DNA from 2 places in the Halomonas kashgarensis genome. Region 1 is predicted to be linked to the other one. Evidence: predicted binding sites of a transcription regulator. Region 1 holds the regulator's gene; the other holds the start of a gene.
The links. Region 1 encodes LexA, which represses DNA repair genes until DNA is damaged. Its sites were predicted from a motif close to TACTGTNTANNTANACAGTA; they were not measured.
Positions count from the first base shown of each region.

Region 1 (14,512 bases):
GCCACCGCCGGGGCGCTGCTCTACGTGGCGGTACTGATGGCGGGCAGCCTGGCTCATGCCAATTGGGATGATGCCACTGATGCGGCTCCAGTGTTGATCGCAGCCTTGGCCATGCCGTTGACCTTCTCGATCGCCGAAGGCATCGCGCTTGGCTTTATCAGCTATGCTGGCATCAAGCTGCTGTCGGGTCGTTTCAAGGACCTCAATCCGGCTGTCATCTGTCTGGCGCTGCTGTTCGCGATCAAGTATCTGTTTCTGGATTAATCCGAGCCTTTGTTTTCCCTTCTATGAGAGACGCGATGAGCATCTACGGCGACTACATCAAGTCCGTCATCCGCACGGTTTCCGATTGGCCTGAACCCGGGGTCAATTTCCGCGACATTACACCGCTTCTGCAAAATAGCGCGGCATTTCGCAAGCTGATCGATAGCTTTGTTCATCGCTATCAGGAAATGAACCTGGATGCCATCGCGGCGATCGACGCGCGCGGCTTCATCATCGGGGCGCCGCTGGCCTATGAGCTGGGTTGCAGCTTTGTGCCGGTACGCAAGAAAGGCAAGCTGCCTTTCAAGACCATCAGCGAGACCTACACGCTCGAGTACGGTCATTCCGAAGTGGAGCTGCACGCCGATGCCTTCAAACCGCACGATCGAATTCTGTTGATGGATGATCTGATCGCTACCGGTGGCACAATGCTGGCCGCCGCCAACCTGATTCAGCGTAGTGGGGGACAAGTCGTGGAAACCGCCACCATCATCGACTTGCCCGAGCTGGGTGGTTCCGCCAAGATTCGCGAAGCCGGTTATGGTGTCTTCGCGGTTTGTTCCTTTACCGAAAACGAGTAACACCGACCCATGAGCAGCGAACGCTATCATCAACATTTCACCGTATCCTGGGATCAGCTTCATCGGGATGTACGTCAGCTATGCCATCAGCTGGTCGAACGTGACTTCAAGGGCATCGTGGCGATCACCCGGGGAGGCTTGATCCCGGCGGCATTGATAGCCCGTGAATTGAATGTGCGCCTGATCGATACCATCTGTATCAAGAGCTACGACCATATGGATCAAGGTGGTCTGGATATCATGAAGGGAGTCGACCACGACGGTGAAGGGTGGCTGCTCGTGGATGACCTGGTGGATACCGGCAAGACAGCGCGTGCGGTGCGCGAAATGCTTCCCAAGGCGCATTTCGTCACTATCTATGCAAAACCCGAGGGCCGCCCACTGGTGGACCAGTATCTGACGGAAGTGGGTCAACACTGCTGGATTCAGTTTCCCTGGGACATGGGCGTGGCATATGTCGAGCCCTTGGTGGATCAGGTGAAAAGGTAATGACGGCAAGCCCGCTTCCGGCCGACTGGAATCGTTATCTGGGTGACGAGTTCGATGCTGGCTACATGCGCGAACTGAAGCGTTTCCTGGCGGATGAGAAGGCCGCCAAGAAGGTCATCTATCCGCACTCTTCGAACTGGTTCCGGGCGTTTCAGTTGACCCCGCTGGAAAGCGTCAAGGTTGTCATTCTGGGGCAGGACCCTTATCACGGCCCCGATCAGGCGCATGGGTTGAGTTTCTCCGTGAAGCCGGGGGTTCGGGTACCACCGTCCCTGGTCAATATCTACAAGGAATTGGCCGCAGACGTCGGATTCGTGCCGGTCAAGCATGGCTTTCTCGAACCCTGGGCGCGCCAGGGCGTGCTGTTGCTCAATGCCTCGCTGACGGTCGAACAAGGCAACGCCGGCGCCCACCGCGGAAAGGGATGGGAGGCGTTTACCGACAAGGCAATCCGCACAGTAAGTGAAAATGCCGAGCCTAGCGTATTTCTGCTGTGGGGCGCTCATGCCAGGCAGAAGAAGAGCCTGATCGACCAGCAGCGCCATCTCGTTCTGGAATCGCCACATCCTTCTCCGCTCTCCGCCCATCGTGGCTTTTTCGGTTCGCGTCAGTTTTCTCAAGCCAATGAGTTCCTGGCACTCAATGGCCGTGAGCCGATTGATTGGCAGTTACCTGATTCCCCTTAACCTTGACGCTGGTTGAGAGTAGAATGGCGCGCAATTTTATGTGTGACCTACGACCAAGGTCGTTCCCGCTATCTGCCGCAATGAGGTTTGCCCCATGAGTGTATATGCCATTGATCATCCGCTGGTTCAGCATAAGCTGGGGCTGATGCGCGAAGTCGATCTAAGCACGAAAAGCTTTCGCGAACTAGCGGGAGAAGTGGCCAAGCTTCTCACCTATGAGGCAACCAAGGATCTGGAGCTGGAAACACACGAAATCGAAGGCTGGAACGGCGCGCCGATCGATACCCGACGCCTCAAAGGCAAGAAAGTCACCATCGTCCCCATTCTGCGGGCTGGGCTGGGCATGCTGGAAGGGGTGACGGACCTGATTCCCAGTGCTCGGGTCAGCGTCGTGGGGCTTTACCGCGATGAGGAAACCCTGCAGCCCGTACCTTATTTCGCCAAGTTCGCCAATGATATCGAAGAACGCATGGCGATTGTCATCGATCCCATGCTGGCCACAGGCGGTTCCATGGTCGCGACTCTGGACATGCTGCGTGACCGGGGTTGCAAGCATATGAAGGTGATCGTGCTGGTGGCGGCGCCCGAAGGTATCCGGCGTGTCGAGGAGGCTTACCCCGGCATCGAGATCTATACCGCCTCGGTTGACGAACGCCTGGATGAAAATGGTTACATCGTTCCCGGGCTCGGCGATGCCGGTGACAAGATATTTGGAACCCGATAAGCGTTCCGTTCGATAAAGCCCCTTGCGCAGCCAGCGTCGGGGGTATTTTTTTGTCCTGATGATTCTCATGGAGCCAAAAAAGATGAGTGTCCCTCCCTCTGCCGCCAAGGCGGATTCCACACTTCATACTCTGTTGACCGGGGCGCAAATGCTATTTGTGGCCTTTGGCGCGCTGGTATTGGTGCCGTTGCTCACAGGCCTGGACCCGAGCGTGGCTCTGTTTACCGCAGGAGTGGGGACCCTGGCGTTCCATCTCGTCACGCGGCAGAGCGTGCCAGTTTTTCTTGCCTCGTCGTTTGCCTTCATTGCTCCCATCCAAGGCTCCATCGCCAACTTCGGTATTCCGGCGACGATGGGTGGCTTGATGGCGGCGGGGCTGGTCTACGTGGTGATTGCCCAGGCCGTCAGGCTCAAGGGAACCGCCTGGCTGCACCGGTTGCTACCGGCGGTAGTGGTGGGGCCGGTAATCATGGTGATCGGCCTGGCATTGGCACCGGTGGCAGTGAGCATGGCCACGGGGGAAACCAGCGACAACATCGATTATCCTGCCGCCATCTTTCTTTCCATGGCCAGCTTACTGGTAACCTTGGTGCTGGCGGTGTTCGGACGCGGCCTGCTGCGTCTCATTCCTATCATGGGTGGCATCGTCACGGGATATTGCCTGGCCTTGTTGATGGGAGTCGTGGATTTCACTCCGGTACGCGAGGCAGCGTGGGTATCACTGCCCAACTTTACCGCCCCAGCGTTCCATTGGGCGGCCATTCTGTTCATGATTCCGGTCGCTATCGCCCCGGCCGTCGAACATATCGGCGACATGGTGGCGATCGGCTCGGTAACACGCCGCAATTATCTGGAAAAACCGGGGCTGCACCGTACCTTGTTGGGTGATGGTCTGGCCACCACGATAGCGGCGCTGTTCGGTGGCCCGCCGAACACCACCTATTCCGAAGTGACAGGGGCGGTGACGTTGACCCGTGCCTTCAATCCCAAATACATGCTGGTAGCAGCGGTGATTGCTATTCTGCTGGCATTCGTTTCCAAGCTCGGCGCCTTGTTGCAGACCATTCCCGGCCCGGTCATGGGGGGCATCATGACGCTGTTGTTCGGCTCGATTGCCGTAATCGGCATGAACACGCTGGTACGCGCTGGGGCGTCGCTTACCGCGCCGCGCAATCTGGTGGTGGTCTCCTTGATTCTGGTCTTCGGCATCGGCGGGATGCAGTTCGGTGGCGGACAATTCACGCTACAAGGCGTCAGCCTGGCGGCCCTGGTGGGCATCGTGTTGAACTGGCTGCTGCCCAGGGCGGGAGACGATGAGTAGGATCTCGTGCGCACCCGGACGCCATGAGATCACCGGCGTCATTCTCGCCGGTGGCAGAGGGCGGCGCATGGGCGGCGTGGACAAGGGGCTGGAAAGCCTGGCCGGGGTGGCGTTGGTCGATCATGTCATGGCGCGGCTCCAGGGGCAGGTCAATGACATCATCATCAGCGCCAATCGCCACTGCACTGAATACTCCCGCCGCGGCGTGACTGTGGTATCGGATGAGCAGAAGGGGTATCAAGGTCCGCTGATGGGAATCCAGGCGGGATTGAAAACCAGTCCTACCCGGTGGGTGCTATTGGTGCCTTGCGATACTCCCGTCTTGCCCCTTGACCTGGTCGCGCGTCTGGCGGCAGGCATCGGCAAGGCCGATATCGCCGTGGCGCATGATGGTGAACGCAACCATCCAGTGGTGGCACTTTTGCACCGAGGGCTTGTCGATAGCCTGAAACAGGCCTTGGCTAGAGGGGAGCGCAAGGTGACCACCTGGTTTGCAACTCACAAGGTCATGGAAGTGGATTTCAGCGATTGTCCCGACGCATTCATCAATTTGAATAGCCTCGACCAGTGCCAAGCGCTGGAAGCGCGATTAAACGAGACACACTACCGTGAGAGAGGATAAGAAACATGTCCACACCGGCCACGTTGCGATTCGAACCGGAGTTCCCTCTGTTGGGAATTGCTGCGTGGAGTGGTACCGGCAAGACCACGTTATTGGAAACGCTCTTGCCTTTGCTGCGTTTACGAGGGTTGTGCGTGGCCGTTATCAAGCATGCTCATCATGAATTCGACGTGGACCAGCCGGGCAAGGATAGCCATCGCCTGCGTGTTGCCGGTGCGAGTCCCATGCTGGTAGCGTCGCGCAACCGTTTTGCCTTGATGATGGAAACGCCCGGTCAGCAGGAGCCTGACCTGGCCCACTTGATTCATTCGTTATATAGCCACGAACCCGACTTGATTCTGGTGGAGGGGTTCAAGAACTGGCCGATTCCCAAGTTGGCACTTTATCGCGAGTCGGTCGGTTCCGATCAGCTTGTCAACCAGAATGGCTGGATAAGGGCGGTGGCGTCGAACTGTCTGGATGAACTGGCGCTCGCCGATGACGTGGCGAGATTGGAACTTGACGATATTAGCGCAATCGCCGATTGGGTGGCGGCCTGGCCGGCCAAGTGGAAGCAAGAGATAAGTCGAGGCCTGACCGAAGACAAGCCGACACGATAAGCCGTGGCGTCTGCATCAGGTTTACGAGACGATACACAGCCATACAGCCATGAAGAGGGAGACAAGATGCCACTGACGCACCTTAACGCGCATGGGGAAGCCAACATGGTGGATGTTGGAGACAAGCCAGAAAGCCACCGGGAGGCCGTGGCATCGGGGCGAATCAACATGCAGCCCGCAACATTGGCGCTGCTGGCTGAAGGTGGGCTGCCCAAGGGCGATGTCCTGGCCACCGCGCGTATCGCCGGAATACAGGCGGCCAAGCGAACTCACGAGCTGATTCCGCTTTGCCATTCCCTGGCGCTGTCCAAGGTGTCAGTCGATTTTACGCTGGATTCCTCGCGCTCTTGCGTGGAAGTGAAGGCTACCTGCCGCCTGCATGGACGCACCGGTGTGGAAATGGAAGCATTGACGGCGGTTTCCGTGGCGTGTCTCACCCTGTACGACATGTGCAAGGCCGTCGACAAGGATATGCGGATCGAAGCTATCCAGCTGGATAAGAAGCAGGGCGGCAAGAGCGGTGATTATCAGCGTGAAAATAAAAACGTTGCGCCCGTGCCGATTGTCACCGGAGAAGGCGCGACGGGAGAAGTATCGTTGGGTGAGCGTTGTCCTTCCCCCTGTGTGCGGATCAAGTTCCTCGCCGAACTGCGGGAACGCCTGAATATCAATGACATTGTGCTAAGTCTGGATAGCTTACCCAGGCGTGATGTGGCGGGTTTGAAGTCGGCGCTTGTGCAGCGCGATTCTCGTTTCGCTTTATTGAGTGAGGAGCGGGTACTTTGTGCGGTCAACCAGGTCATGGCAAATGACACTACACGGGTCACCGATGACGATGAAGTGGCCTTCTTCCCGCCTGTGACGGGAGGATGATGTAGCCATGCAGCTATCGGTAAAGGTTCAGGAAGAACACTTTGATATCGGCCACGAGCAGCAGGCATTGCTGGCTGGCAATACGCATATTGGTGCGGTGGTTAGTTTCACTGGTCTGGTGCGGGATTTCAATGAAACCCCCGAGGTGACGGGTTTGACACTCGAGCACTATCCGGGAATGACGGAAGCCAGTCTTGACGCTATCGCCCAGGAGGCAGCGCGGCGATGGACGCTGGACGGTGTGCGAATCATCCATCGGGTGGGCTATCTAAGTCCGGGCGATCCTATCGTGCTGGTAATGGTAACCGGGGCACATCGACGAGAGGCATTCTGCGCTTGTGATTTCATCATGGACTTCCTCAAGACCCGGGCGCCTTTCTGGAAAAAGGAGCACGCCGAAAAGGGCGCTTATTGGGTAAAGGAGCGTGCCTCGGACCAGCGGGACGCTCAGCGTTGGGAGGCATTTGATGAAAAATAGGCGCTGGTCGTACTCCTTGCCAAGTCTCTGTTGATCGTTATACTTTTTTACACAACAAGATGAATCTTGCTGTTTCACCAGAAAGCGATCATGGATTTCAACTAATGTCTCAAGGAGTAAAGTATGGCAGGCGAGACGCTGGAACAATTTGCCCGAAACAAGAATGTCGCCCGTGCCGCTGCGCGACAATTGAGCATGGAACAGTTGAATAAACTGGCCACGGTCATTCAGGAGGTCATCGAACACAAGCAGCAGCTGGAGATCGAGCGTCGTCAACAAGAGGCAAGGAAGGAAAAAAAGCTTGCGGAGATTCGCGAGGCCATGGAAAGCGCAGGATTGTCGATGGATGACCTGATTGCTGAAACACCCAGGCGCGGCCGTCCTCCCAAGAAGAAATAAGCGAAGATGATACCTACATCGCTTGCGGTGTACTGACAACCATCCCGACCTGGCTCAGGAATCGGCGGGCATTTCCGCTGCCATTATCTGCAAATGGACATCGGGCATACGATGCAGGTGTTCGGCAAGCCAACCTATCAAGCGGGGTTGCAACGCTAACCTCAGTTCTGCCAGCGTCTCGGCATGTATCTCCTCCACTTGCTCGTCCAGCCAGTCGGTAAAGCTTTGTTCATCCATCGGGCTCGTTTCACTATTATCCAGAATCAGCCTGCCGATGCGACTCCAGCCGGTTTCAGTAGCGGTAACCGAAAGAGCCAGGTAAAGACTGCCGTGGCGTCTGTTTCTATTGTTCGCTTCAAGCCCTGGGTGGGGAACCACGCTGTTCTGGCTGACGATGCAGGGTGGCTGAGGATGACGGCGCTCGAGGTTAAGCCCATCGTTGTCGAAGCGAATGAGATCGCCATTGACCGGCGCCAAGGGTGCCTCGATGCCCAGCTCGGAGGCAAGTTGCTGATGGGCCTGCTGATGACGCGCTTCCCCATGGACGGGCAGCAAGTGACCCGGCTGAAGCCACTGATAAAGTTTCTTGAGTTCCTCTTGCGCCGGGTGCCCAGTGGCATGCAGTTCGGGATGAGAGAACTCGTCATAAACTGTTACGCCGAGACGGTCGAGGCCTTGCTTCAAACGCTCGATGAGGCGCTCGTTTCCGGGAATCGCCTTTGCCGAAAAAATGACGCTATCGTCAGGCTTCAATTCGAAAAGCGGGTGGTGTCCCTGGACCAGGCGATGCAGTGCCGCTCGCGGTTCGCCCTGGCTACCGGTGGCAATGACCACGATTTCGTCGGGAGGCAAGTAACCCAGATCGTGGAGAGGAACGAGAGAGGGAAAGTCTTCAAGGTAACCCAGACCGCGTGCGACCGACACCATGCGCTCCATGGAGCGTCCCATCAGACTGACTCTACGCCCGCAACGTCTTGCCGCCTGGCCGATTGCGCTGATTCTCGCCAGGTTGCTGGCAAAGCATGACACCACGACTCGGCCGGGACATTGGCGCAAGGTGCGCTCCAGGGCGGCAGCGACCTCGCCTTCGCTCCCTGAATGGCCGGGCATCGGTGCGTTGGTGGAATCGCCGACCACCAGGTCGACGGGAGCCAGGGCGCGAAATTGCGCTGCCGTTACCGGAGTGCCGATTAACGGATCCGAGTCGAGTTTCCAGTCACCAGTATGCAGTAGACGGTATGGACCAACCGATACCATCAAGGCGCAGCTTTCGGGAATGGAGTGGGTGACTGGCAGGTAGCGCAAGGTAAAGGGACCGCTTTCCAGGGCCTCGCCGGGTTCGACGATATGTATTGCGGCGGGACTCAAGTTGCGCTCGGCGAATTTCAAGCGTAGCAGCGCCCCAGCCAGTGGTGTGGCGTAGATGGGGCATCCCCAGTGTGGCCACAACCAGGCTACCGCGCCAATATGATCTTCATGTCCATGGGTGATGAAAAGGGCCTGGGGGATGATGCCCAGGGCCTTGGCCGTATCCAGATTGGGGACCTGAAGAGGAGAATCGGGCAGGTCCTGCCGAATCATCATGCCGCAATCGATACTGATCCAGTGTGAATCGTAAGCGTAAAGGCTCAGATTCATCCCGATTTCACCACAGCCGCCCAGTGGCAAGAAGTGCAGTGGCTGGCGACGGCGGGGGCGAACATGAACACGCGGTGAAAACATTGATAAACGTAAACCTTGAATGTAGATCGTAACTATACGGGATTGAAGCAAGGTCTCACAATCGGAAGGCGAGAGGCGGTGCGTGGCGTCTCGGGTTTCGCTAGACTAGGCCGCATCGTTGTCGGTTCCGCTCAGCGTCAAGCGCCGCGGGACTCGATCTTTTTCGTCTTCCCCTAAGATGGTTGGTTCATGTCTCATTATTATCGCTTGATTGTTTCCTGCCCCGACAAGGTCGGGATTGTCGCTCGAGTATCGGGCTTTATTGCCCAGCAGGGAGGATCGATCACCGAGGCCAGCCAGCATTCCGATCTCGAGACCGGGCGCTTCTTCATGCGTTACGAAATTCTGGCCGATTCGCTGGAGATGTCGTCTGCCTCTCTGCGGCTAGCCTTCGAACCGGTGGCCCGGGAATTCGAGATGCAATGGGCTCTGACCGATACGCGAAAGCGACAGCGGGTGGTGCTGATGGTCTCCCGGGAGTCCCACTGCCTGGTGGACTTGCTGTATCGCTGGCAGGCGGGGGAGTTGGACTGCGATATCGTCGGGGTGATTTCCAACCACGACGATATGCGCTCCTTGGCGGAGTGGTATGGCATCACGTATTACCATGTGCCGGTGGATCCAGCCGACAAGGAGTCCGCTTTTGCCAAGGTTCAGGCCTGTATCGACGCAATGGAAGCCGACTGTATCGTCCTGGCTCGCTACATGCAGATATTGCCCCCGGCGCTATGCCAGCGCTATATCGGCAAGGTGATCAATATCCATCACAGTTTCCTGCCGTCTTTTGCCGGTGCCAAGCCCTACCACCAGGCCTATGAACGGGGCGTTAAGCTTATCGGTGCCACCTGTCACTATGTCACTGAGGAACTGGATGCTGGGCCTATCATCGAGCAGGATATTCATCGAGTCAGCCATTGCCATACGCCAACGGACCTGGTGAGGTTCGGGCGGGATGTGGAGAAGGCAGTGCTGGCGCGAGGCTTGCGCTGGCATCTGGAAGATCGAGTGTTGATTCACGGCAACAAGACCGTGGTATTCAGTTAAGCGGACCCGACGGAGAAAAAGGGGTATGTCGTTTGACGAAGTGGTATTGGCTCCATGGGTGCTATGGCTTGGCGCGCTTCTGGCCGTCGGATTTGTATTGCTGGCGCTGCAGCAGCGCCCTTGGCGGACGCTAATAGAAGACTCTGCACTGCAGCATCGCTGGTTGGGAGCGACGGTCGCCATTGCCTTGATGTGGCAGATGCGTGCCCAGGCGGTCGACTGGTTGACCCTTCATCTGGTTTTTACCGCCCTGATGACGCTGCTGTTCAAGGCGCCCCTGGCCCTGATTACCAACGTGCTGGTGAATGGCGCCATGATCGCGATCGGGCGCAATGACTGGCCGCTGCTGGGCGTCAACATCCTGGTCACCGGTGTGATACCGGCGCTGGTGGTGGTGGTGGTCTGGCGCCTGGTGGATCGCTATCTACCCGACCATCTGATGGTTTATATCTTTGTGTGTGGCTTCTTTGGGTCCGCTCTGGCGACCCTGGCGGGTGGGTTGACTGTCGTATTGGCGGTCTGGGCGGGAACGACGAGTCCCGACGCCTTCTACCTGGCGCAGGAGTATGCGCGGTTCTTGCCGTTACTGATGCCCTCTGAGGCGCTTATCACCGGCATGCTGTTCAGCATCATGGTGGTGTATCGTCCCGAATGGGTGGCCACCTTGAACGGCCACCGCTACATCGATACCAAATGACGAGGAGTAAGTAAGGAGTGATGCATCCTTGCGACAGTCCCTGTCTCGCTAGCCCAAGGCCTGGCCATTGCCGCCACGGATGACGCCGACACCCACACCTTCTATTTCCAGGGGCTGATGGCGTAGATCCACTTCGATAGCAGGGAAATCGGCATTTTCCGCTTCAAGCGTCACTCGGTGACCCTGACGCAAGAAACGTTTCACCGTGACTTCCTCTCCCAGACGGGCTACGACGATCTGGCCGTTACGTACCTTCTCGGTACGATGCACCGCAAGCAAATCGCCCTCCAGAATGCCGGCATCCTTCATCGATAAACCGCGCACGCGCAACAGGTAATCTGCACGGGGAGTGAAGTACTCAGGAGGCAGCGGGCAGTAACGATCGATATGCTCAGCGGCGAGTACCGGACTGCCGGCTGCAACTTCACCGATCACCGGCAAGCCTTGTGGAAAGGTGGCTTCCGCCGGGCTTTCCGTCCCTTCCATAAGCTCCGCCGGTTCCTGTGGCTCCTGCGAGGGGAGGCGGATACCACGGGAAGTATGGCGAATGATGCGTATCGCCCCCTTGCGCTCCAGCGCCCGTAGATGCTCTTCTGCAGCATTGGGTGAGCGAAAGCCAAGCGCTTTGGCGATCTCTGCCCGTGTCGGCGGATATCCCAGCTCGTTCATGGTCTTTACGATGAAGTCGTAGACATGTTGTTGGCGAGCTGTTAAGGGTCGAGACATGGCAAGCTCCATGGAGTCGTCAAGTTGCTGAAAATGGTCGTGTTAACATTACACTAATGGTTAAGTATACAGCATGTTGCTCTGTCCAGTATATGACCCAATCCGACCTATCATGTTCCGTCCTGTTCAAGCTCTAGTTCGTCAGTACTACTCGTCAGCTTCAGTCGTGCGTTTTAAAATAGAATTTACTAATTGAAATTCCACGGCATTTCAATCGTTGAGAGTCGATCTGCAATAACGTAAGCTTTTGTTCTGTTTTAAACATACGTTTATCCGGAGAGCTCCCCTATGGCCCAATCTGATACCGTTACCCGTATTCTCGATACGGCGGAGGTGCTGTTTGCCGAAAGGGGGTTTGCGGAGACATCCTTGCGCAATATCACCAGCAAGGCGAAGGTCAACCTGGCGGCGGTCAATTATCACTTCGGTTCCAAGAAAGCATTGATACAAGCCGTTTTTTCCCGCTATCTCGATCCCTTTACCCAGCGCTTTCATGCGGCTCTGGATGAGTTGGAAAACCGTTACAACGGACAAGTCATCCCGCTGGAAGAACTGCTCGAGACCATGGCCAGGACGGTTCTGGAAGTACCGGCGGAACGCAACAGCCTAAAAGTGTTCATGCGTCTTCTGGGGCTTGCCTATAGCCAGGCCCAAGGACATTTGCGCCGGCATATCCAGTCGGAGTACGGGGAAGCTTTCACACGCTTTACCGAACTGGTCCGCCAGGCAACTCCCGAGCTGCCCGATGCCGAACGTTTCTGGCGCCTTCATTTCATGTTGGGGACGGTGATCTTCACGCTTTCGGGACTGGACGCTTTGCGCGACATTGCCGCCAAGGATTATCAGGAACAGGTAACGGTAAAGGATCTGGTTCGCCGCATGCGCCCGGTGGTGGTCGCGGCGATGAATGCACCGTTGCCGGAACCGGCAGGGGAGCGTCATGTACACGCCGCGACTTGAAACCCTTCCTCCGAAAGCTGCTGCCTGGGTGGAAATCGATATTGCCGACCAGTGCCTGGTGCTATGGCACGGTCAGGAGGTGCAATGGTCATGTCAGGTTTCCACGGCACAAGCGGGAACCGGCCAGGAGGAGGGTAGCGGCAGAACCCCGCTGGGATGGCACTATATTCGTGCCCATATCGGTCGGGAAAAGCCGCCGGGAAGTGTGTTTCGCGGCCGTCGGCCGACCGGTGAGATTTTTAGCGAAGCCTTGGCCGAGCGCTATCCCGAGCGCGACTGGATACTGACGCGGATCCTCTGGCTGTGCGGACTGGAGCCTGGTGTCAATCGGGGCGGGAGCGTGGATTCCCAAAGACGCTATATTTATCTGCATGGTACACCTCTCGACCAGCCGATGGGTGTCGCGCGCTCCCATGGTTGTATACGCATGCGCGACGCAGACCTTATGGCGCTGTTCGACCAGGCCAGGCCAGGCACTGCTGTATGGATTCACGGGTGAAATAACGGCGCTCATTCGTGAGAGGTGTGATGGAATCTCGAGGCTAATGGCTGTGTTTGCGTTGCTGTCGCATCCAGGCACCACTTTGGTCTAGAATTATCGCCCCATTTTCAGGATGTCACTCCATGACCCAGACGATCGGCTCCGTGATGCTCGACCTCGAGGGGACACACCTGACCAAGGATGATGAGCGGTTATTGCAGCATCCCGCCGTCGGTGGTGTGATTCTGTTTGCGCGCAATGTTGTCGATGGCACTCAAGTGCGTGAGCTATGCGCCGATATTCGCCGGATAAGGCCCGAGTTGTTGCTATCGGTGGACCAGGAGGGGGGGCGGGTGCAGCGCATCCAGTCCGGTGTGACGCGATTGCCGTCGATGGCCACTTTAGGCGGGCTTTATCAGGAAGATCCTGAAACCACGCTGCGTATCGCCAAGGACGCCGGATGGTTGCTGGGCATGGAGATGGCTGCTTGCGGACTCGATCTGAGCTTTGCCCCGGTGCTTGATGTTGATACCGGTGTTTCCAGCGTGATCGGCGATCGTAGCTTCGGTGCCGACCCCAAACGGGTGGCTCGCCTGGGGGAGGCCTTTATCCACGGCTTGCACGAAGCCGGCATGGCGGCGGTAGGAAAGCACTTCCCCGGCCATGGCGGAATAGCTGCCGATTCTCATCTGGAGTTGCCGGTGGATGAACGTTCGCTGGACACCCTGAAGGCCACCGATCTTGTACCGTTCACCCACCTTGCCTCCCAGCTGGATGGCATCATGCCGGCACATGTCGTCTACAGCGCCTTCGATTCGCGTCCCGCAGGGTTCTCGCCGAGCTGGCTGGGAATGTTGCGTGAGTCTCTGGGCTTCAAGGGCTGTATATTTTCCGATGACTTGAGCATGGCCGGTGCCCACGAGGCGGGGAGCCCCAGTGAGCGGGCTCGGGCCGCGCTGGATGCCGGCTGCGACATGCTGCTGGTATGCAACGACCGCGAGGCGGCGGTTGAGGTGCTGGAAAGTTGCGAGAGCCTAGATTGCCGTCGAGCTGCAAAATTGCGCTATGGCCGAGCCAGGCCGAATCTGGAAGCCCTGACCGCTCTGGCCCGATGGCGTCGCACCCATGCCCGTCTCGAGGCACTTGCCGCCGAGGGCTCTAGCTGATCCATCGGCGCATTAGGTCTGTGCGAGTTCCATCCTGTTCATGTCGCTAGGGTCCGCAATAGATTTCAAGCGTTTTTACCCATAACCGTTTTACTCATGACGGTTATGTCTATGTTTTTATGTATATGTTTTTCCCATCAGTTACCAATGGAGCAGTGCAGCAATGCCGAAGCTGGATAAGGAGGCGTTAGAGTCTCTTGCCACCATGCGTGAGGTCATGGATAACGCCGATTGCCTGATTTCCCAAGAGGAAGTCGAGCTTGCCCTGGATCGAATGGCCGCAGAAATTACCCGGGACCTGGGCGATAAACTGCCCGTATTCTATTGCGTGATGAATGGCGGCTTGATCACTACCGGCCATCTCTTGACTCGTCTGGGTTTTCCCCTGGAAGTGGATTACCTGCATGCCACCCGGTATCGCAATGAGTTGCGTGGCGGAGAGCTTTTCTGGCGGGTCTCGCCCGAGATTCCCATGGCGGGGCGTCACGTCGTGATCGTCGATGACATTCTGGACGAAGGCGCGACGTTGGCGGCGATCCTGGCCTACTGCCGAGAGGCCAAGGCAGCCAGCATCACCACCGCGGTTCTAGTCGACAAGACTCACGATCGCAAGGCGGTGCCGGGGCTCAAGGCCGATTACTGCAGCCTGGAAGTCGTGGACCGTTATGTGTTCGGTTTCG
Region 1 is NZ_CP137552.1:1,203,729-1,218,240, reverse strand. It holds gene R5M92_RS05615 (NCS2 family permease) at 1-264, shown strand, start outside; gene R5M92_RS05610 (adenine phosphoribosyltransferase) at 300-845, shown strand; gene gpt (xanthine phosphoribosyltransferase) at 855-1,334, shown strand; gene ung (uracil-DNA glycosylase) at 1,334-2,020, shown strand; gene upp (uracil phosphoribosyltransferase) at 2,115-2,744, shown strand; gene R5M92_RS05590 (uracil-xanthine permease family protein) at 2,827-4,065, shown strand; gene mobA (molybdenum cofactor guanylyltransferase MobA) at 4,058-4,687, shown strand; gene mobB (molybdopterin-guanine dinucleotide biosynthesis protein B) at 4,693-5,286, shown strand; gene moaC (cyclic pyranopterin monophosphate synthase MoaC) at 5,353-6,159, shown strand; gene moaE (molybdopterin synthase catalytic subunit MoaE) at 6,167-6,637, shown strand; gene R5M92_RS05565 (hypothetical protein) at 6,761-7,036, shown strand; gene R5M92_RS05560 (ribonuclease J) at 7,091-8,674, opposite strand; gene purU (formyltetrahydrofolate deformylase) at 8,948-9,802, shown strand; gene R5M92_RS05550 (energy-coupling factor ABC transporter permease) at 9,828-10,499, shown strand; gene lexA (transcriptional repressor LexA) at 10,548-11,225, opposite strand; gene R5M92_RS05540 (TetR/AcrR family transcriptional regulator) at 11,514-12,185, shown strand; gene R5M92_RS05535 (L,D-transpeptidase) at 12,166-12,684, shown strand; gene nagZ (beta-N-acetylhexosaminidase) at 12,810-13,832, shown strand; gene R5M92_RS05525 (hypoxanthine-guanine phosphoribosyltransferase) at 13,996-14,512, shown strand, end outside.

Region 2 (14,512 bases), 1.0 Mb from region 1:
CCCATACCTTGAGCTGTTCGACCGCCGCGGCGCGGAAGGTGTCACCCGCCGCCAGCATCACCCGCTTGCCTTCACGCTGGAAACGCTGGGTGAGCTTGCCGATGGTAGTGGTCTTGCCGACGCCATTCACCCCGACCACCAGGATCACGAAGGGGCCGGCGGCCGGCTGTGTCAGGGTAAGCGGGGTCGCGACCGGCGCCAGCATGGCGGCCAGCTCCTCCTGGAGGGCGCGATAGAGCGCCTGCGGCTCCTTGAGCTCCTTGCGCGAGACACGGGCGGTCAAGCTATCGATGATCTCGGTGGTGGCCTCGATTCCCACATCCGCCATCAGCAGCTGGGTCTCCAGGTCCTCCATCAACTCGTCATCTATCTGCTTCTTGCCCAGGAACAGGCCGGCGACACCGTCGGTGAAATTGGCACGGGTCTTGCCCAGGCCCGACTTGATACGCGCGAACCAGCCCTGTTTCTCCGCGACCGGCTTTTCGCGGGCCGCGGGTGCCGGACGAGGCTCTGGCTCTGGCTCTGGCTCTGGCTCTGGCTCTGGCTCTGGCTCTGGCTCTGGCTCTGGCTCTGGCTCTGGCTCTGGCTCTGGCTCTGGCTCTGGCTCTGGCTCTGGCACGACAGGCTCGGCGGGAGAAGGCGCGGGTTCAACCGCAGGCGTGGCGTCTTCTTCCTTCTCTGCCGGCTCGGCCTCGTCCGGTGTCGGCGCTTTTGCCGGCAGGTCATCCTGGGACTGGGTATCGTCGTCTTGCTTTTTCTTACGCTTGAAAAAACCGAACATGAGTGGAATCCGACTTCAAGGGGTGAACGTTTGCTCCATCCTAACATTGCGCATCGAGACTTGGGACACGCAAGCCGCTACAATCGCCCCATGACACGCAAACGCCAGAATTCAGGCCGAGAAAGGTCTTCTCGCTCCCAGCCGCAGGCTCGCTCAGGCGGCAAGCTACGCATCATCGGCGGCGAATTTCGTCGACGGTTGCTGCCGGTGCTGGAAAGCCCCGGCTTGCGACCGACGCCCGACCGAGTCCGCGAAACCCTATTCAACTGGCTGGGCCCGCAACTGGGCGGAGCCCGGGCGCTGGATCTGTTCGCCGGCACCGGCGCCCTGGGAATCGAGGCGCTGTCCCGAGGGGCGGCTGAAGTGCAGTTCGTGGAGCGCGACCCGCAGGTCGCCGAGCAACTGCGCGCCAATCTGGTCTCGCTAGCCCTGGATCAACCAGTGACGGCACAGGACGCCAGCGCTTTTCTCGCCACCTCACAGCAGCCATTTTCGCTGGTGTTCCTCGACCCGCCCTTCCATCAAGGCCTGGCGGCACCTTGTTGCGCCGCCCTGGAAAACGGCTGGTTGACGGAGCAGGCTTACATCTACCTGGAAACGGAAGCCTCGCTTTCTCCCCAGGTGCCCGCCAGCTGGCAGCTGCATCGTGAAACCCGGGCCGGCGAGGGTATCGCCAGGCTTTATCGGCGAGACGCCTGAACCAGCGAAAACATTCTTGTGGCCGCACGGGAGTCACGTTACGCTCGCCCTATCTCTGCACCCGCTGTCTTTCGATGGCAATACCGTTACCGATGGAGGTACGAATGAGCCTGGAACTGTTCTCCCAGCTTGAGCAAAAAGTCACCAGCGCCGTGGAAACGCTGGAACTGATGAAGCTGGAAAACGACGAGCTACGCAGTGAAAATGCGCGCCTCAAGCAGGAACATGAAGAGTGGGAAAACCGCCTGAAGGGATTGTTGGGCAAGTTCCACGAGGCATAGAGCGATAGCGGCGCCTAATCGACAACCGGCGATACAAGCCGCGACATCAGCAACGCATCCTCACGCGCGGTCTGAGGCGGCACAGGAGGATAATACCCCTTGCGACGACCATCGATGCTGAATCCGCCCTGTCGATATAGCGCGATGGCGGCCGCGTTGGTCGCGCGCACTTCCAGCAAGAGTCGCTCGCTGCCCCAGCGGGATGCCGTCTCGACCAGCGCTTGCAGCAGCAGGCGCCCCAGCCCCCAGCGCCGGGCATCGGGCGCCACGCCCAGCGCCAGCAATTCGGCATCGAACGGCTGGCGCGCCAGCCAGGCATAGCCCAGCAGTGAAGCGTTCTCGCCACTTTCGGGTTCCCGCCATATCCCCAGCACCGTCGCTTGCGGGTCGCTCAGTGCCATCGCCAGCTGGCTTTCGCTCATGCCGCTGCCGGCGCGGGACTCAAGGTCGACAAGGGCGGCCTGGTGGGTTTCATCGAGCCTCTCCAATGTCATCGCCTCCCCCTCTTCCCCATCTGGCGCAAGCGTCATGTGGCTTGCCGCTCCTCGCCCTCGCGCCATAATGTGGCGAGTGCCTGCAGCTGCGGCCAGGAGGAGCGTTTCAGCTCGGCATTGCGGCTCAGCTCGGCAAGAGCGGGCAAGTGGCTGATGGGCAAACCCAGCGTCCGGCTATGCGCCTCTTCTTCTGCCATGACCGGTGCCACCGGACTCGTTTCATCCGCACCCAGCCATAGCAACCGGGTGGGCGCCCAGCCTCGCCGGGCACAACCCGCGACGAAGGCCTGCAGGCCCTCCTGCGCCTCTTCTAGGGAAGCGCCTTGGGACATCCCTTCAAGCTCCAGCTGCGGCCACTGGAACACGTCGAATTCGGGCGGGCTGGGCAAACCAATACCGGCGGTCTGCAACATCGCATGCAGCAAGCGCCGCTCTACCTGACCAGGCTCGGATGTCTGCAACACCAGCCAACGCCCGCCCAGGCAGGCCACATGCAGCACAAAGCGCAGTGGTGGCGAAAGGGATGGCGTGGATGCCCGAGGGGCCGACAGCTCAGCAGAGGCTTCAGCGGGGGTATCTTCCGTAGCTTCCTGTGAGCCGATATTCAGCAGCTGGCGCGCTCGCTGGCGAACGGGCTGGGGCGCGGCAACATGGGATACCTTCGCCGCAGCATCCGCCGCGGTGGCCTGTTGCGCCTCATCCAGCAGGGCATGCAGCTTGTCGCTCGGCGCACGAACCTCTTCTACCGTTTCTTCCCAGGAGCAGGTCGGCGTGGGCCTGGCGTTGGGCAGCCGGTAGCGCGATGCCCAGGAGGTCAGACCCATGGCATCCAGATACTGCCGACGTTGCGGCTCGCCGATCACGCAAGCACCGCCTATTGGCCAACGCCACGGCAGTTGGGAGAGGCGGGACGTGACCCGCCTCGAGCTTCCCATTCCGCGGGAGTATAGAGATGCAGCGCCAGGGCATGCACCGGGCCGGACAGTTCCTCGGCCAGCAGGGAGTAGATCTGCTGATGACGTTTCACCGGCATCATCCCGTCGAAGCGCTCGCTGACCAGGGTCACCTTGAAATGGGTTTCGGAATTGGCCGGCACATTGTGCATGTGGCTTTCGTTTTCCACATAGGCATGGAGCGGATCCAGCGCCTGGAGCTTGGTTTCAATCAGTGCCTGAATGGTCATGACCCTCTCCTGAAGAGAACAACTCGCGCAATTGTACGCGTTTAGTCACTCGCCGACGACGCCTGTTGCGCGGCCATCGCCCTGCCCGCCAGGGGAAACCGCGCCACGCTGACCACCAGGGCCAGCAGCGTGGTGAAACCCGCCAGCCACAAGGTCGCCTGTACCGGCCAGCCCGCCGCCATGGCCGCCCCGACCAACGCCACCCCGAAGGATTGCCCCACCGTGCGTGTGGTGCTCATCACCCCCGAGACATTGGCGCTGCGCTCACGCGGCAGGCTGCCCATCATCTCCCGGTTGTTGGGCGGCTGAAACAGACCAAAACCGATGCCGCACAGAGCGGTGCGCCACAGGCTGTTCAGTACACTCGTCGAATCATCCACCAGGGCCAGAGCCACCAGCCCGGCTATCAGCAGCAGCAGGCCGGTACTGGAGAGCAGTCCGGGATTGATGCGGTCCGCCAGGCGCCCCGCCACCGGCCCCACCAGCATAATGGCCAGCGGCCAGGGGGTGAACAGCCAGGCGGTTTCCAGCGGGGTGAAGCCCATCTCCTGCTGATAGAGAAACGACAACGCCACGAAGGTCAGCCCCTGACCGACGAAGGCCAGGCCCGAGGCGGAAACCGCCAGGCTGAAACGCAGTTCGTTGAACACCACCAGCGGCAATAGCGGATACGCGGCGCGTTTCTGGCGTGCCACGAACCCGACCCCGGCACCAACGGCCAGCACCGCCCATCCACCGCTTTGCCACAGCGGCGCGGCATGGCCGACTGCATCCATGGCCAGGAAGAAGCTCGCCAGCATGGCGATGGAGAGCAGCGCTCCCAAGGTATCGAAGCTGCCCTGGCGCGGCGTTTCCCGGGGCAAGGCGAACCAGGCGAGACACAAGGCACTCAGCCCCAACGGCACATTCAGCGCGAATAGCCACGGCCAGGTGGCAAAGGAGAGAATGACGCCACTCAAGGTCGGTCCGGCTGCATAGCCACCGGCCACCACCAGCGCGCTCAAGCCCAGGGCGCTGCCCAGCAGCCGGGAGGGAAACACGGCGCGATAGAGGGAAGGCCCGATCGACAGTGTCGCCGCCGCCCCCAACCCCTGGAGCGCCCGGAACACCAGCAGCGTTTCCAGCTGTGTGGACAAGGCACTGCCGACCGAGGCCAGGACGAAAAGCCCCAGGCCGAACAGGTACAGCCGCCGCCGGGTCATCAATTCACTGATACCGGCGAATACCAGCAGGAAAGCGGCGCAGACGACCTGAAAGAGGTTGGTGATCCACACCGCTCGCGAAGCGGGGATGGCCAGGTCGGCGGCGATCGAAGGCAGCGCCAGGTTGATCATGGTGGTGTCCACCACCGCCATCAAGGTGCCGGTCACCAGAGCCAATACTGCCAGTTTGCGTTCACGGCCGGGCAGGCCGTCATCGCCGGGGCGGGTTTCGAACAGTCGCATGTCCGAGGGATTTCCTAAACAGCGAAACCGGCCAAGGCCGGTTTCAGGGGGAACGAGTCAAGCGATACGATCAGTCCTGTTCATTGTCCAGCAACAGCGCATCGTCGATTTCGGAGATTTCCAGCGGTGTTTCGTCGTCAAGGTCGATGGCCAGATAGCTGTGCTCCACCCGCAGAAAGCGCTGAAACAGATCCCAGTCCAGCCGCTCGGGCCACTGCCGCTCATCCTCTTCCCACGCTTTCAGCTCGGTCTCGAGGATCTCGGCGTAACGCTCGCGAACCAACGTCGCCAGCGCTTCCGGCGTGTCCATCTCGGGAATCAGATAGATGGTACTTTCACGCTCGACGTCGTCCAGAGTCAGGTCGTCGTCCCCCATGGTGGGTTCCAGCGCATTGATCCAATCAACGAAGTGCTGGGTCGGCCTGACGCTCAGGGCGGAGCGATTAAGCAGTTTCATGGGATTCTCCTCGCCGTCGAAACGCTAACCATTATGGGCGCTTAACGCGCCCCTTACCAATTATTCCATGACTTCCGGGCGCATTGCCGGAAACAGCAGCACATCGCGGATGGATGGGCTGTCGGTGAACAGCATCACCAGCCGGTCGATACCGATGCCCTCGCCCGCCGTAGGCGGCAGTCCGTACTCCAGGGCACGGATGTAATCGGCGTCGAAATACATCGCCTCCAGGTCGCCGGCGTCCTTCTCCGCCGCCTGCTCGCGGAAGCGCTCGGCCTGGTCCTCGGCATCGTTGAGCTCCGAAAACCCGTTGGCGATCTCGCGGCCGCCGACGAAGAACTCGAAGCGGTCGGTGACGAACGGGTCGGCATCGTTGCGCCGTGCCAGAGGACTGACTTCCGCCGGGTAGGCGGTGATGAAGGTCGGCTGGTCGAGCTTGTGTTCGGCGACTTCCTCGAAGATTTCCGTCTGCAGCTTGCCCAGTCCCCAGCTCGGCTTGACCTTGATACCCAGTTTCCCGGCCAGGGCGCGGGCGCTTTCCAGGTCGTCCAGATCGCTCTCCTGGATGCCTTCGCCATGATCGAGGATCGCCTGGCGCAACGAGAGACGCGCAAACGGCTTGCCGAAGTCGTAGCTCGCCCCCTGATATTCGATCGTGGTGGTGCCCAGCACCTCCTCGGCCGCCGTGCGAATCATCTGCTCGGTCATGTCGAGCAGGTCGCGATAGTCGGCGTAGGCCCAGTAGAACTCCACCATGGTGAATTCGGGATTGTGCCGCGTGGAAAGTCCTTCGTTGCGGAAGTTGCGGTTGATCTCGAAAACCTTCTCGAAGCCTCCCACCACCAGGCGCTTGAGGTAAAGCTCCGGCGCGATGCGCAGGAACATGTCGATATCCAGCGCATTGTGATGCGTCACGAACGGGCGCGCCGTGGCGCCGCCGGGGATCGGCTGCAGCATCGGCGTTTCCACTTCCATGAATCCGCGCGCCTCGAAAAAGCGCCGCATGGAGCTGATGATCGCCGCCCGGGTCTCGAAGGTCTTGCGCGATTGCGGGTTCATGATCAGGTCGACGTAGCGCTGGCGGTAGCGCGCTTCGGTATCGGTGAGGCCGTGGAACTTGTCCGGCAGCGGGCGCAGGCTCTTGGTCAGAAGCTTGGCCTCTTCCATCATCACATACAGGTCGCCCTTGCCGGATTTGTGTACCGGACCGCGGCCGGCCACGATATCGCCGATATCCCAGCTCTTGATGTCTTCCAGCAGCTCGGCGGGCAACCCTTTCTTGTCGACATAGAGCTGGATCTGCCCGGCGACGTCCTGGATCACGATGAACGGACCGCGCTTGCGCATGATACGCCCGGCCACACCGGCCCGCTGGTTCAGCGATTCGAGTTCGGCCTTGTCCTTGTCGCCCAGCGCCTGCTCCAGCTCGATGGTCAGGCTGTCGCGGCGAAAGTCGTTGGGAAAGGCGCTTTCGCCGGTCTCGGCGGCACGCTCGCGGCGCGCGGCCAGCTTGGCGCGACGCTCGGCGATCAGGTGGTTTTCGTTGTCGTGAGAAGACGCGTCTTGGTTAGCCATCGGGCACCCTGTAAATGATCAAACCCTGAAGAGATTACAAACCTTGCTTGAGGCTGGCTTCGATAAACTGATCCAGATCGCCATCGAGCACTTTTTCACAATTGCTCGACTGTACGCCGGTACGCAGATCCTTGATGCGCTGGTCGTCGAGCACGTAGGAGCGAATCTGGCTGCCCCAGCCGATATCGGCCTTGGCATCTTCGGCTTCCTGCTTGGCGGCGTTGCGCTTTTGCATCTCGTGTTCCCACAGCTTCGCCTTCAACTGTTTCATGGCGAAGTCACGGTTAGCGTGCTGGCTGCGCTGGTTCTGACAAGCCACCACGATACCGGTTGGCTCGTGGGTGATACGCACGGCGGAATCGGTGGTGTTGACGTGCTGACCGCCGGCGCCGCTGGAGCGGTAGGTGTCCACCCGCAGATCCGAAGGATTGATCTCGACCTCGAAACTGTCGTCGATTTCAGGTGACAGGAAGACCGAGGCAAAGGAGGTATGCCGCCGACCGCCTGAATCGAACGGGCTCTTGCGTACCAGCCGGTGTACGCCGGTTTCGGTTCGCAGCCAGCCGAAGGCGTAGTCACCCTGGATATGCAGCGATGCCGACTTGATGCCTGCCACGTCACCGGCGGAGACTTCGAGAATCTCGGACTTGAAGCCGTGGTGTTCGGCCCAGCGCAGGTACATGCGCAGCAGAATGTTGGCCCAATCCTGTGCCTCGGTGCCGCCGGAACCGGACTGGATATCCAGGTAAGCGTTGTTCTGGTCCATTTCACCGGAGAACATGCGCCGGAACTCGAGCTTCTCCAGGGCGGACTGCAGGCCGGCCAGCTCCTTGCTGACCTCATCTACCGTGCCCTCGTCCTCCTCCATCTCGGCAAGCTCGAGCAGATCGCGGCTGTCGCCCAGGCCTTGGTCCAGCTCGTCGATGGTGGCCACGATGGCTTCCAGAGAGGCGCGTTCACGGCCCAGCTTCTGGGCGTAGTCCGGATCGTTCCAGACGTTGGGGTCTTCCAGTTCGCGAGAGACTTCTTCTAGCCGATCCTGCTTCTCGGCATAGTCAAAGATACCCCCTAAGAACATCTGTCCGCTCAGACAGGTCCTTGATGAGGTTATGAATCGGATTGGTTTCCAGCATGGATTCGCCTTGACGGTTGGAAAGAGAAGATGGCTACAAGTGCGCAGTCATGGCGAAGGAGCGCCAGCGAAACAAAACCGCCGCGCAACGCGTGAGAGTGAACCACGACAGCGTGAAAAAGGCGCTTATTGTAACGAAACAGCGAGCGCATCGCATCCATCGGACCAACGAATAACCCCGCCTCCAGTTGGAAAAGCGGGGTTAGTCACCTTACGACTCGGCAAACAGCAAGCCGAGGATAGAAGAGGTTACGGCTTCATATCCTCGAAGAACTTCTTCACGCTATCGAAGAAGCCGGTTTTCTTCGGTGAGTGGCTATGACTGTTGCTGCCATCGAAACTCTCCTGCAACTGACGCAGCAGGTCTTTCTGCTCATCGTTGAGGTTGACCGGCGTTTCCACCACCACCTTGCACAGCAGATCTCCGGCGGGGCCACCACGAACCGGCTTGACGCCCTTGCCGCGCAGGCGGAACAGCTTGCCGGTCTGGGTCTCGGGCGGAATCTTCAGCTTGACCCGGCCATCCAGGGTCGGCACTTCGAGCTCGCCACCCAGCGCCGCATCGACGAAGTTGATCGGCACGTCGCATTGCAGGTGCTTGCCGTCGCGCTGGAAGATATGGTGCGGCTTGATCGCCGCCTGCACGTACAGATCGCCCGGCGGGCCGCCGTTGATACCGGCCTCGCCTTCGCCGTTGAGGCGAATGCGATCGCCGGTATCCACGCCCGGCGGGATCTTCACCGAGAGCGTGCGCGTCTCGCGCACCCTGCCTTCGCCGTTGCACTTGTGACACGGCACCTTGATCTGCTGGCCGCTACCATGGCAGGTGGGACAGGTCTGCTGCACGGCGAAGAAGCCCTGCTGCATGCGAACCTGGCCATGACCATGGCAGGTCGGGCAGGTTTCCTTGGTGGAACCCGGCTCGGCGCCTTCGCCATCGCAACGGTCGCACTCGATATGACGCGGTACCCGGATATCCACCGTGGTACCGGATACGGCGCTCTCCAGGTCGAGTTCCAGGTTGTAACGCAGATCAGAGCCGCGTGCGGGTGCGTTGGGACCGCGCCGACGCCCACCGCCGCCGCCACCGAAGATGTCGCCGAAGACATCGCCGAAGATGTCGCTGAAGTCGCCGGCACCACCGCCACCGAAGCCACCACCGCCAAAGCCTCCGCCCTGGCCATCGACACCGGCATGACCGAACTGATCATAGGCGGCACGTTTCTCGTTATCGCTGAGAACTTCGTAAGCTTCGGAGACTTCACGAAATTTCTCGGCAGAAGTCGTGTCGTCGGGATTGCGGTCAGGGTGGAATTTTTGCGCCAGGCGGCGGTAGGCCTTCTTGATCTCTTTCTGATCAGCCCCTTTTTCGACACCCAGGACTTCGTAATAATCGCGTTTGGACATGGGTCCTTTGCGCCTCCTGGTCTAATAAAGCGTCTTGGCCGTGCAAACGCCGACGCGGGAGGTGTCTCCCGCGCCGCCGCTTACCTTGGCAGAAAGAGTGCGTTACTGCTTCTTCTGCTCGTCGTTGACTTCTTCATACTCGGCGTCAACCACATCGTCTTCCGCCTTGGCGCCGCCTTCGGAGCCTTCACCGCCTTCCTGCTGCGCGGCTTCCGCCTGTTCGGCGTACAGCTTCTGCGCGAGCTTGCCGGAAGCCTCGGTCAGCGCATCGAGCTTGGTCTGGATGACGTCGCGGTCGTCTTCCTTGACCGCTTCCTCGAGCTCGGTGATGGCGGTTTCAATGGCCTGCTTCTCCTCGTCGCTGGCCTTGTCGCCGGCTTCTTCCAGCGTCTTGCGCGTGGCGTGGATCATGCCGTCGGCCTGGTTGCGCAGCTGCACCAGCTCCTCGAACTTCTTGTCCTCGTCGGCATGCGCCTCGGCATCGCGGACCATCTGGTCGATCTCGTCGTCGGTCAGGCCGCTGGAGGCCTTGATCACGATCGACTGCTCCTTGCCGGTCGCCTTGTCCTTCGCCGAGACGTTGAGGATACCGTTGGCATCCAGGTCGAACGCCACTTCGATCTGCGGCACGCCGCGCGGCGCCGGCGGGATGTCGGCCAGGTCGAAGCGACCCAGGGACTTGTTGCCGCCGGACTGCTTGCGCTCGCCTTGCAGCACGTGAATGGTCACGGCCGTCTGGTTGTCATCCGCGGTCGAGAAGGTCTGGGTCTTCTTGGTCGGGATGGTGGTGTTCTTCTCGATCAGCGGGGTCATCACGCCACCGAGAGTCTCGATGCCCAGCGTCAGCGGGGTGACGTCGAGCAGCAGTACATCCTTGACGTCACCGCCCAGGACACCGCCCTGAATCGCGGCACCCACGGCCACGGCTTCGTCCGGGTTGACGTCCTTGCGCGCTTCCTTGCCGAAGAACTCCGCTGCTTTCTTCTGCACCATCGGCATGCGCGTCTGGCCGCCGACCAGGATCACTTCGTCGATCTCGGAAGCGGAGAGGCCGGAGTCCTTGAGCGCCATCTTGCACGGCTCGAGCGAACGCTGCACCAGATCTTCCACCAGGGCTTCCAGCTTGGCCCGGGTCACCTTGACGTTCAGGTGCTTGGGACCGGTATTGTCGGCCGTGATGTAGGGCAGGTTGACGTCGGTCTGCTGGGCGCTGGACAGCTCGATCTTGGCTTTCTCGGCAGCTTCCTTGAGACGCTGCATGGCCAGATTGTCACCGGACAGGTCGATACCGCTGTCGGCCTTGAACTGGTCGACCAGGTAGTTGATCAGGGCCAGGTCGAAGTCTTCGCCGCCGAGGAAGGTGTCACCGTTGGTGGCCAACACCTCGAACTGGGTTTCACCGTCGACATCGGCCACTTCGATGATCGAGATATCGAACGTCCCGCCACCCAGGTCATAGACCGCGATGGTCTTGTCGCCGCGGGCCTTGTCCATGCCGTAGGCCAGCGCCGCCGCAGTCGGCTCGTTGATGATGCGCTTGACGTCGAGCCCGGCGATACGACCGGCATCCTTGGTGGCCTGACGCTGGCTATCGTTGAAGTAGGCCGGCACGGTGATCACCGCCTCGGTCACTTCCTCGCCGAGATAGTCTTCGGCGGTCTTCTTCATCTTCTTCAATACTTCGGCGCTGACCTGGGGCGGCGCCATCTTCTTGCCCTTGACTTCCACCCAGGCATCGCCGTTGTCGGCTTCGGTGATGGTGTACGGCACCATCTTGATGTCCTTCTGCACGACATCGTCCTTGAAGCGACGGCCGATCAGGCGCTTGATGGCGTACAGGGTGTTTTCCGGGTTGGTCACCGCCTGGCGCTTGGCCGCCTGGCCTACCAGGGTTTCACCGTCTTCGGTGTAGGCGATGATGGAAGGAGTCGTGCGACCGCCTTCGGCGTTCTCGATTACCTTGGCACTGTCGCCATCCAGCACGGCGACACAGGAGTTGGTTGTGCCCAGGTCAATACCAATGATGCGTCCCATAGCAAAAACCTCGAAATTAGTTGCGTCGATATTTAATTGATACCGCACTGGTTGCGTTCAGCTGGTGCGGTTGAATTGTCTGCGCGGCGCTTACCGCGGGGTTGCCATCTATCTGGGGGTCGTTGTCGGCTTTTCAAGGTTTTTTTGCTTGAAAAGCGACTTCACCCGGCGGTTATTCGACTTTCTGGCTGACGACGACCATTGCCGGGCGAACCAGTCGACCGTTGAGCTGGTAGCCCTTCTGCATGACGTCCATCACGCTGTTGGGCTCGAGCTCGGGATTGGGCACCATCGCCATGGCTTCATGGAGCTGCGGGTCGAACGGCTCGCCGTGGGGTTCGATGGCTTCGACGCCGAACTTGCCCAGTACGTCGAGCTGCATTTTCAGGGTCATCGACACGCCTTCCCGGTGGACTTCGGATGCCTCCTCGTCCATCGCCTCAAGCGCCTTCTCGAGACTGTCCACCACCGGCAGCAGCTCCTTGACGAACTTCTCCAGGGCGAACTTGCGTGCCTTTTCCGCTTCCTGCTCGGCGCGCCGGCGCACGTTCTGCGCTTCCGCCGCCGCCCGCAAGGACTGGTCCTTGGCCTCGGCCAGGCTCTGTTCGAGCTCTTCCACCTTGGCCGCCAGCATTTCCGCCTCGGGGTTGTCGGATTCGACGTGCAGCGCCTCTTCGTCGTTGATCAGGCCTTCCAACTCGCCTTCCACCAGGCGCTCCTCGGCTTGCTGCTCCGGCGTCTCCGTCTCCTGTTCACGGCGCGCCAACTCGTCTTCGGGGGGGGTCTGGGGATCTTTCGCCATGAGAAACTCCTGCAAAGCTATTGCCCGATACCAGGCGACCTGGCCATCGAGCCGATATGGGTTCGGTGACATTCAAAACCGTGTGCGGGGTATATGGGGGTCGTGCTGGCGAACTCAAGAGGGGCGTTGCAGTTGCTTTTCGGCTACTGTATAAAACGACATATTCATGTATACCTATCCAGCTTCTTGCTGTTCCGCCCAGGCGCCCGGAGGACATATGCTCATCCAGCTTGCCATTCGTGACTACGCAATCGTCGACCATCTCGAGCTCGAACTCACCAGGGGCATGACGGCCATCACCGGAGAGACCGGGGCCGGTAAATCCATCCTCCTGGGGGCCCTGGGGCTATGCCTGGGCGAGCGCGGCGACGCCGCCAGCGTACGCCACGGCCGGGAGCGCGCGGATATCAGTGCCCGCTTCGATATCGCCCACCTTCCCGCCGCCAGGATGTGGCTGGAGGAGCGCGAGCTGCCCACGGACGAGTGCCTGCTGCGCCGCGTGGTGACGACGGCCGGACGCTCAAAGGCATGGATCAACGGCCAGCCGGCCACTATTGCCGACCTCAAGGAGCTAGGCGAAAGCCTGGTCCAGATCCATGGCCAGCACGCCCACCAGGCCCTGCTCCGCGACGATACACATCTGCATTTGCTGGATGATTACGCGGGCCATCGCGACGCGGTGAACACCCTCGCCGACACCTATCGCCAGTGGCAGACAACGCGACGCAAGCTCAAGCGCCTGGCCGAGGACGGCAACGAACTGGAGGCCAAGCGCCAGCTGCTGCACTACCAGGTGGAGGAGCTCGACCAGCTGGCCCTGAGCGCGGGTGAACTCGCCTCACTGGAAGAAGAACAGCATACCCTTGCCCATGCCGAAGAGATCCTGCGTGAAACCCAGCTGGCATGTGACTGCTGCGCTGGCGACGAAGGCGGCGCGCTCGCCCTGCTCAACCAGGCCATCAACCGCCTGAGTGCGCTACCCGGAAGCGATGCCGGCAAGCTGGCCAATAGCCTGACGATGCTCAACGACGCGCGCATTCAGGTCGAGGAAGCCTCCAGCGAGCTGACCCAGCTGGCGGGCAATACCGAACTCGATCCCGAACGCTTGCTGTGGGTGGAGGACCGGCTGGGCGAGATCCACCGTATCGCGCGCAAGCACCACGTGGAGCCCGAAGAGCTGTGTGAGTTGCACGCACGTCTGCAACATGAGTATCAGCAGCTCGAGGAGAGCGATCAGGATATCGAGGCACTGAGCTCGCAAGCCGCCGCGCTACGCGAGCAATGGCGCGAGCAAGCCGCCCGGATCAGCGCCACGCGCCAGCGTGCCGCCAAGCGTCTGGGCAAGGAAGTGCAGCAGCAACTGGGGTTCCTGGCGATGGACAAGGCGCGCTTCGAAGTGGAAATCCAGTCTCGCGAAAAAGCCGCGCCGGATGGCCTGGACCAGGTACAGTTCCTGATCAGCGCCAACCCCGGCCAACCTGCCCGCCCCTTGGCCAAGGTGGCGTCCGGCGGGGAGCTTTCGCGTATCAGCCTGGCGATTCAAGTAGTAGCGGCAAGCCACTCCACCATTCCCAGCCTGGTATTCGATGAAGTGGACGTGGGGGTATCGGGGGCAACGGCGGAAATCGTCGGTAAACTGCTGCGGCGACTGGGAGAGAACGGCCAGGTGATGACCGTGACCCATCTTCCCCAGGTGGCGGCCCAAGCCCACCAGCATCTGCATATCGAAAAGCAGGCCAAGCGCGATACCACGTTGACGCATATGGCATTGCTGGATGAGGGAGGACGGGTCAGCGAGCTGGCTCGTATGTTGGGCGGAGTCAAGCTATCCGAGCAGACCCTGGCGCATGCTCGCGAGATGCTCGACGCCAGCCAGCGCCAGCCGCATTGAGCTCGTCTGTGGCTGCATAAAGGAGGAGGCCTTGCCGAAGCTCCATGCACGGCAAGGCAGAGGGGATCACTTCTTGTTGACCGGGCCGCTATCCTGGCGAGTCACATTGGAACCTTGCGGGCGCACATAAAGCACCAGCGCATGATCGACTAATTCATAGCCGTGTTCACGGGCAATCTCGTGCTGGCGCCTCTCGATGGTTTCATCGACGAATTCGATGATTTCCCCACTTTCCAGACACACCATATGGTCGTGGTGATCCTCCTGGGTCAACTCGAATACCGCGTGACCACCGTCGAAGTTGTGACGTATCACTAGACCCGCCGACTCG
Region 2 is NZ_CP137552.1:2,210,577-2,225,088, forward strand. It holds gene ftsY (signal recognition particle-docking protein FtsY) at 1-781, opposite strand, end outside; gene rsmD (16S rRNA (guanine(966)-N(2))-methyltransferase RsmD) at 872-1,480, shown strand; gene R5M92_RS10160 (cell division protein ZapB) at 1,585-1,761, shown strand; gene R5M92_RS10165 (GNAT family N-acetyltransferase) at 1,776-2,291, opposite strand; gene R5M92_RS10170 (hypothetical protein) at 2,288-3,118, opposite strand; gene R5M92_RS10175 (BolA family protein) at 3,130-3,438, opposite strand; gene R5M92_RS10180 (MFS transporter) at 3,480-4,883, opposite strand; gene R5M92_RS10185 (hypothetical protein) at 4,954-5,340, opposite strand; gene lysS (lysine--tRNA ligase) at 5,401-6,915, opposite strand; one part of gene prfB (peptide chain release factor 2) at 6,950-7,972, opposite strand; one part of gene prfB (peptide chain release factor 2) at 7,974-8,048, opposite strand; gene dnaJ (molecular chaperone DnaJ) at 8,297-9,454, opposite strand; gene dnaK (molecular chaperone DnaK) at 9,557-11,488, opposite strand; gene grpE (nucleotide exchange factor GrpE) at 11,661-12,290, opposite strand; gene recN (DNA repair protein RecN) at 12,508-14,181, shown strand; gene fur (ferric iron uptake transcriptional regulator) at 14,248-14,512, opposite strand, start outside.
Region 2: a site for LexA is predicted at 12,435-12,454, ahead of recN (DNA repair protein RecN). Genes of this name have one in related genera too.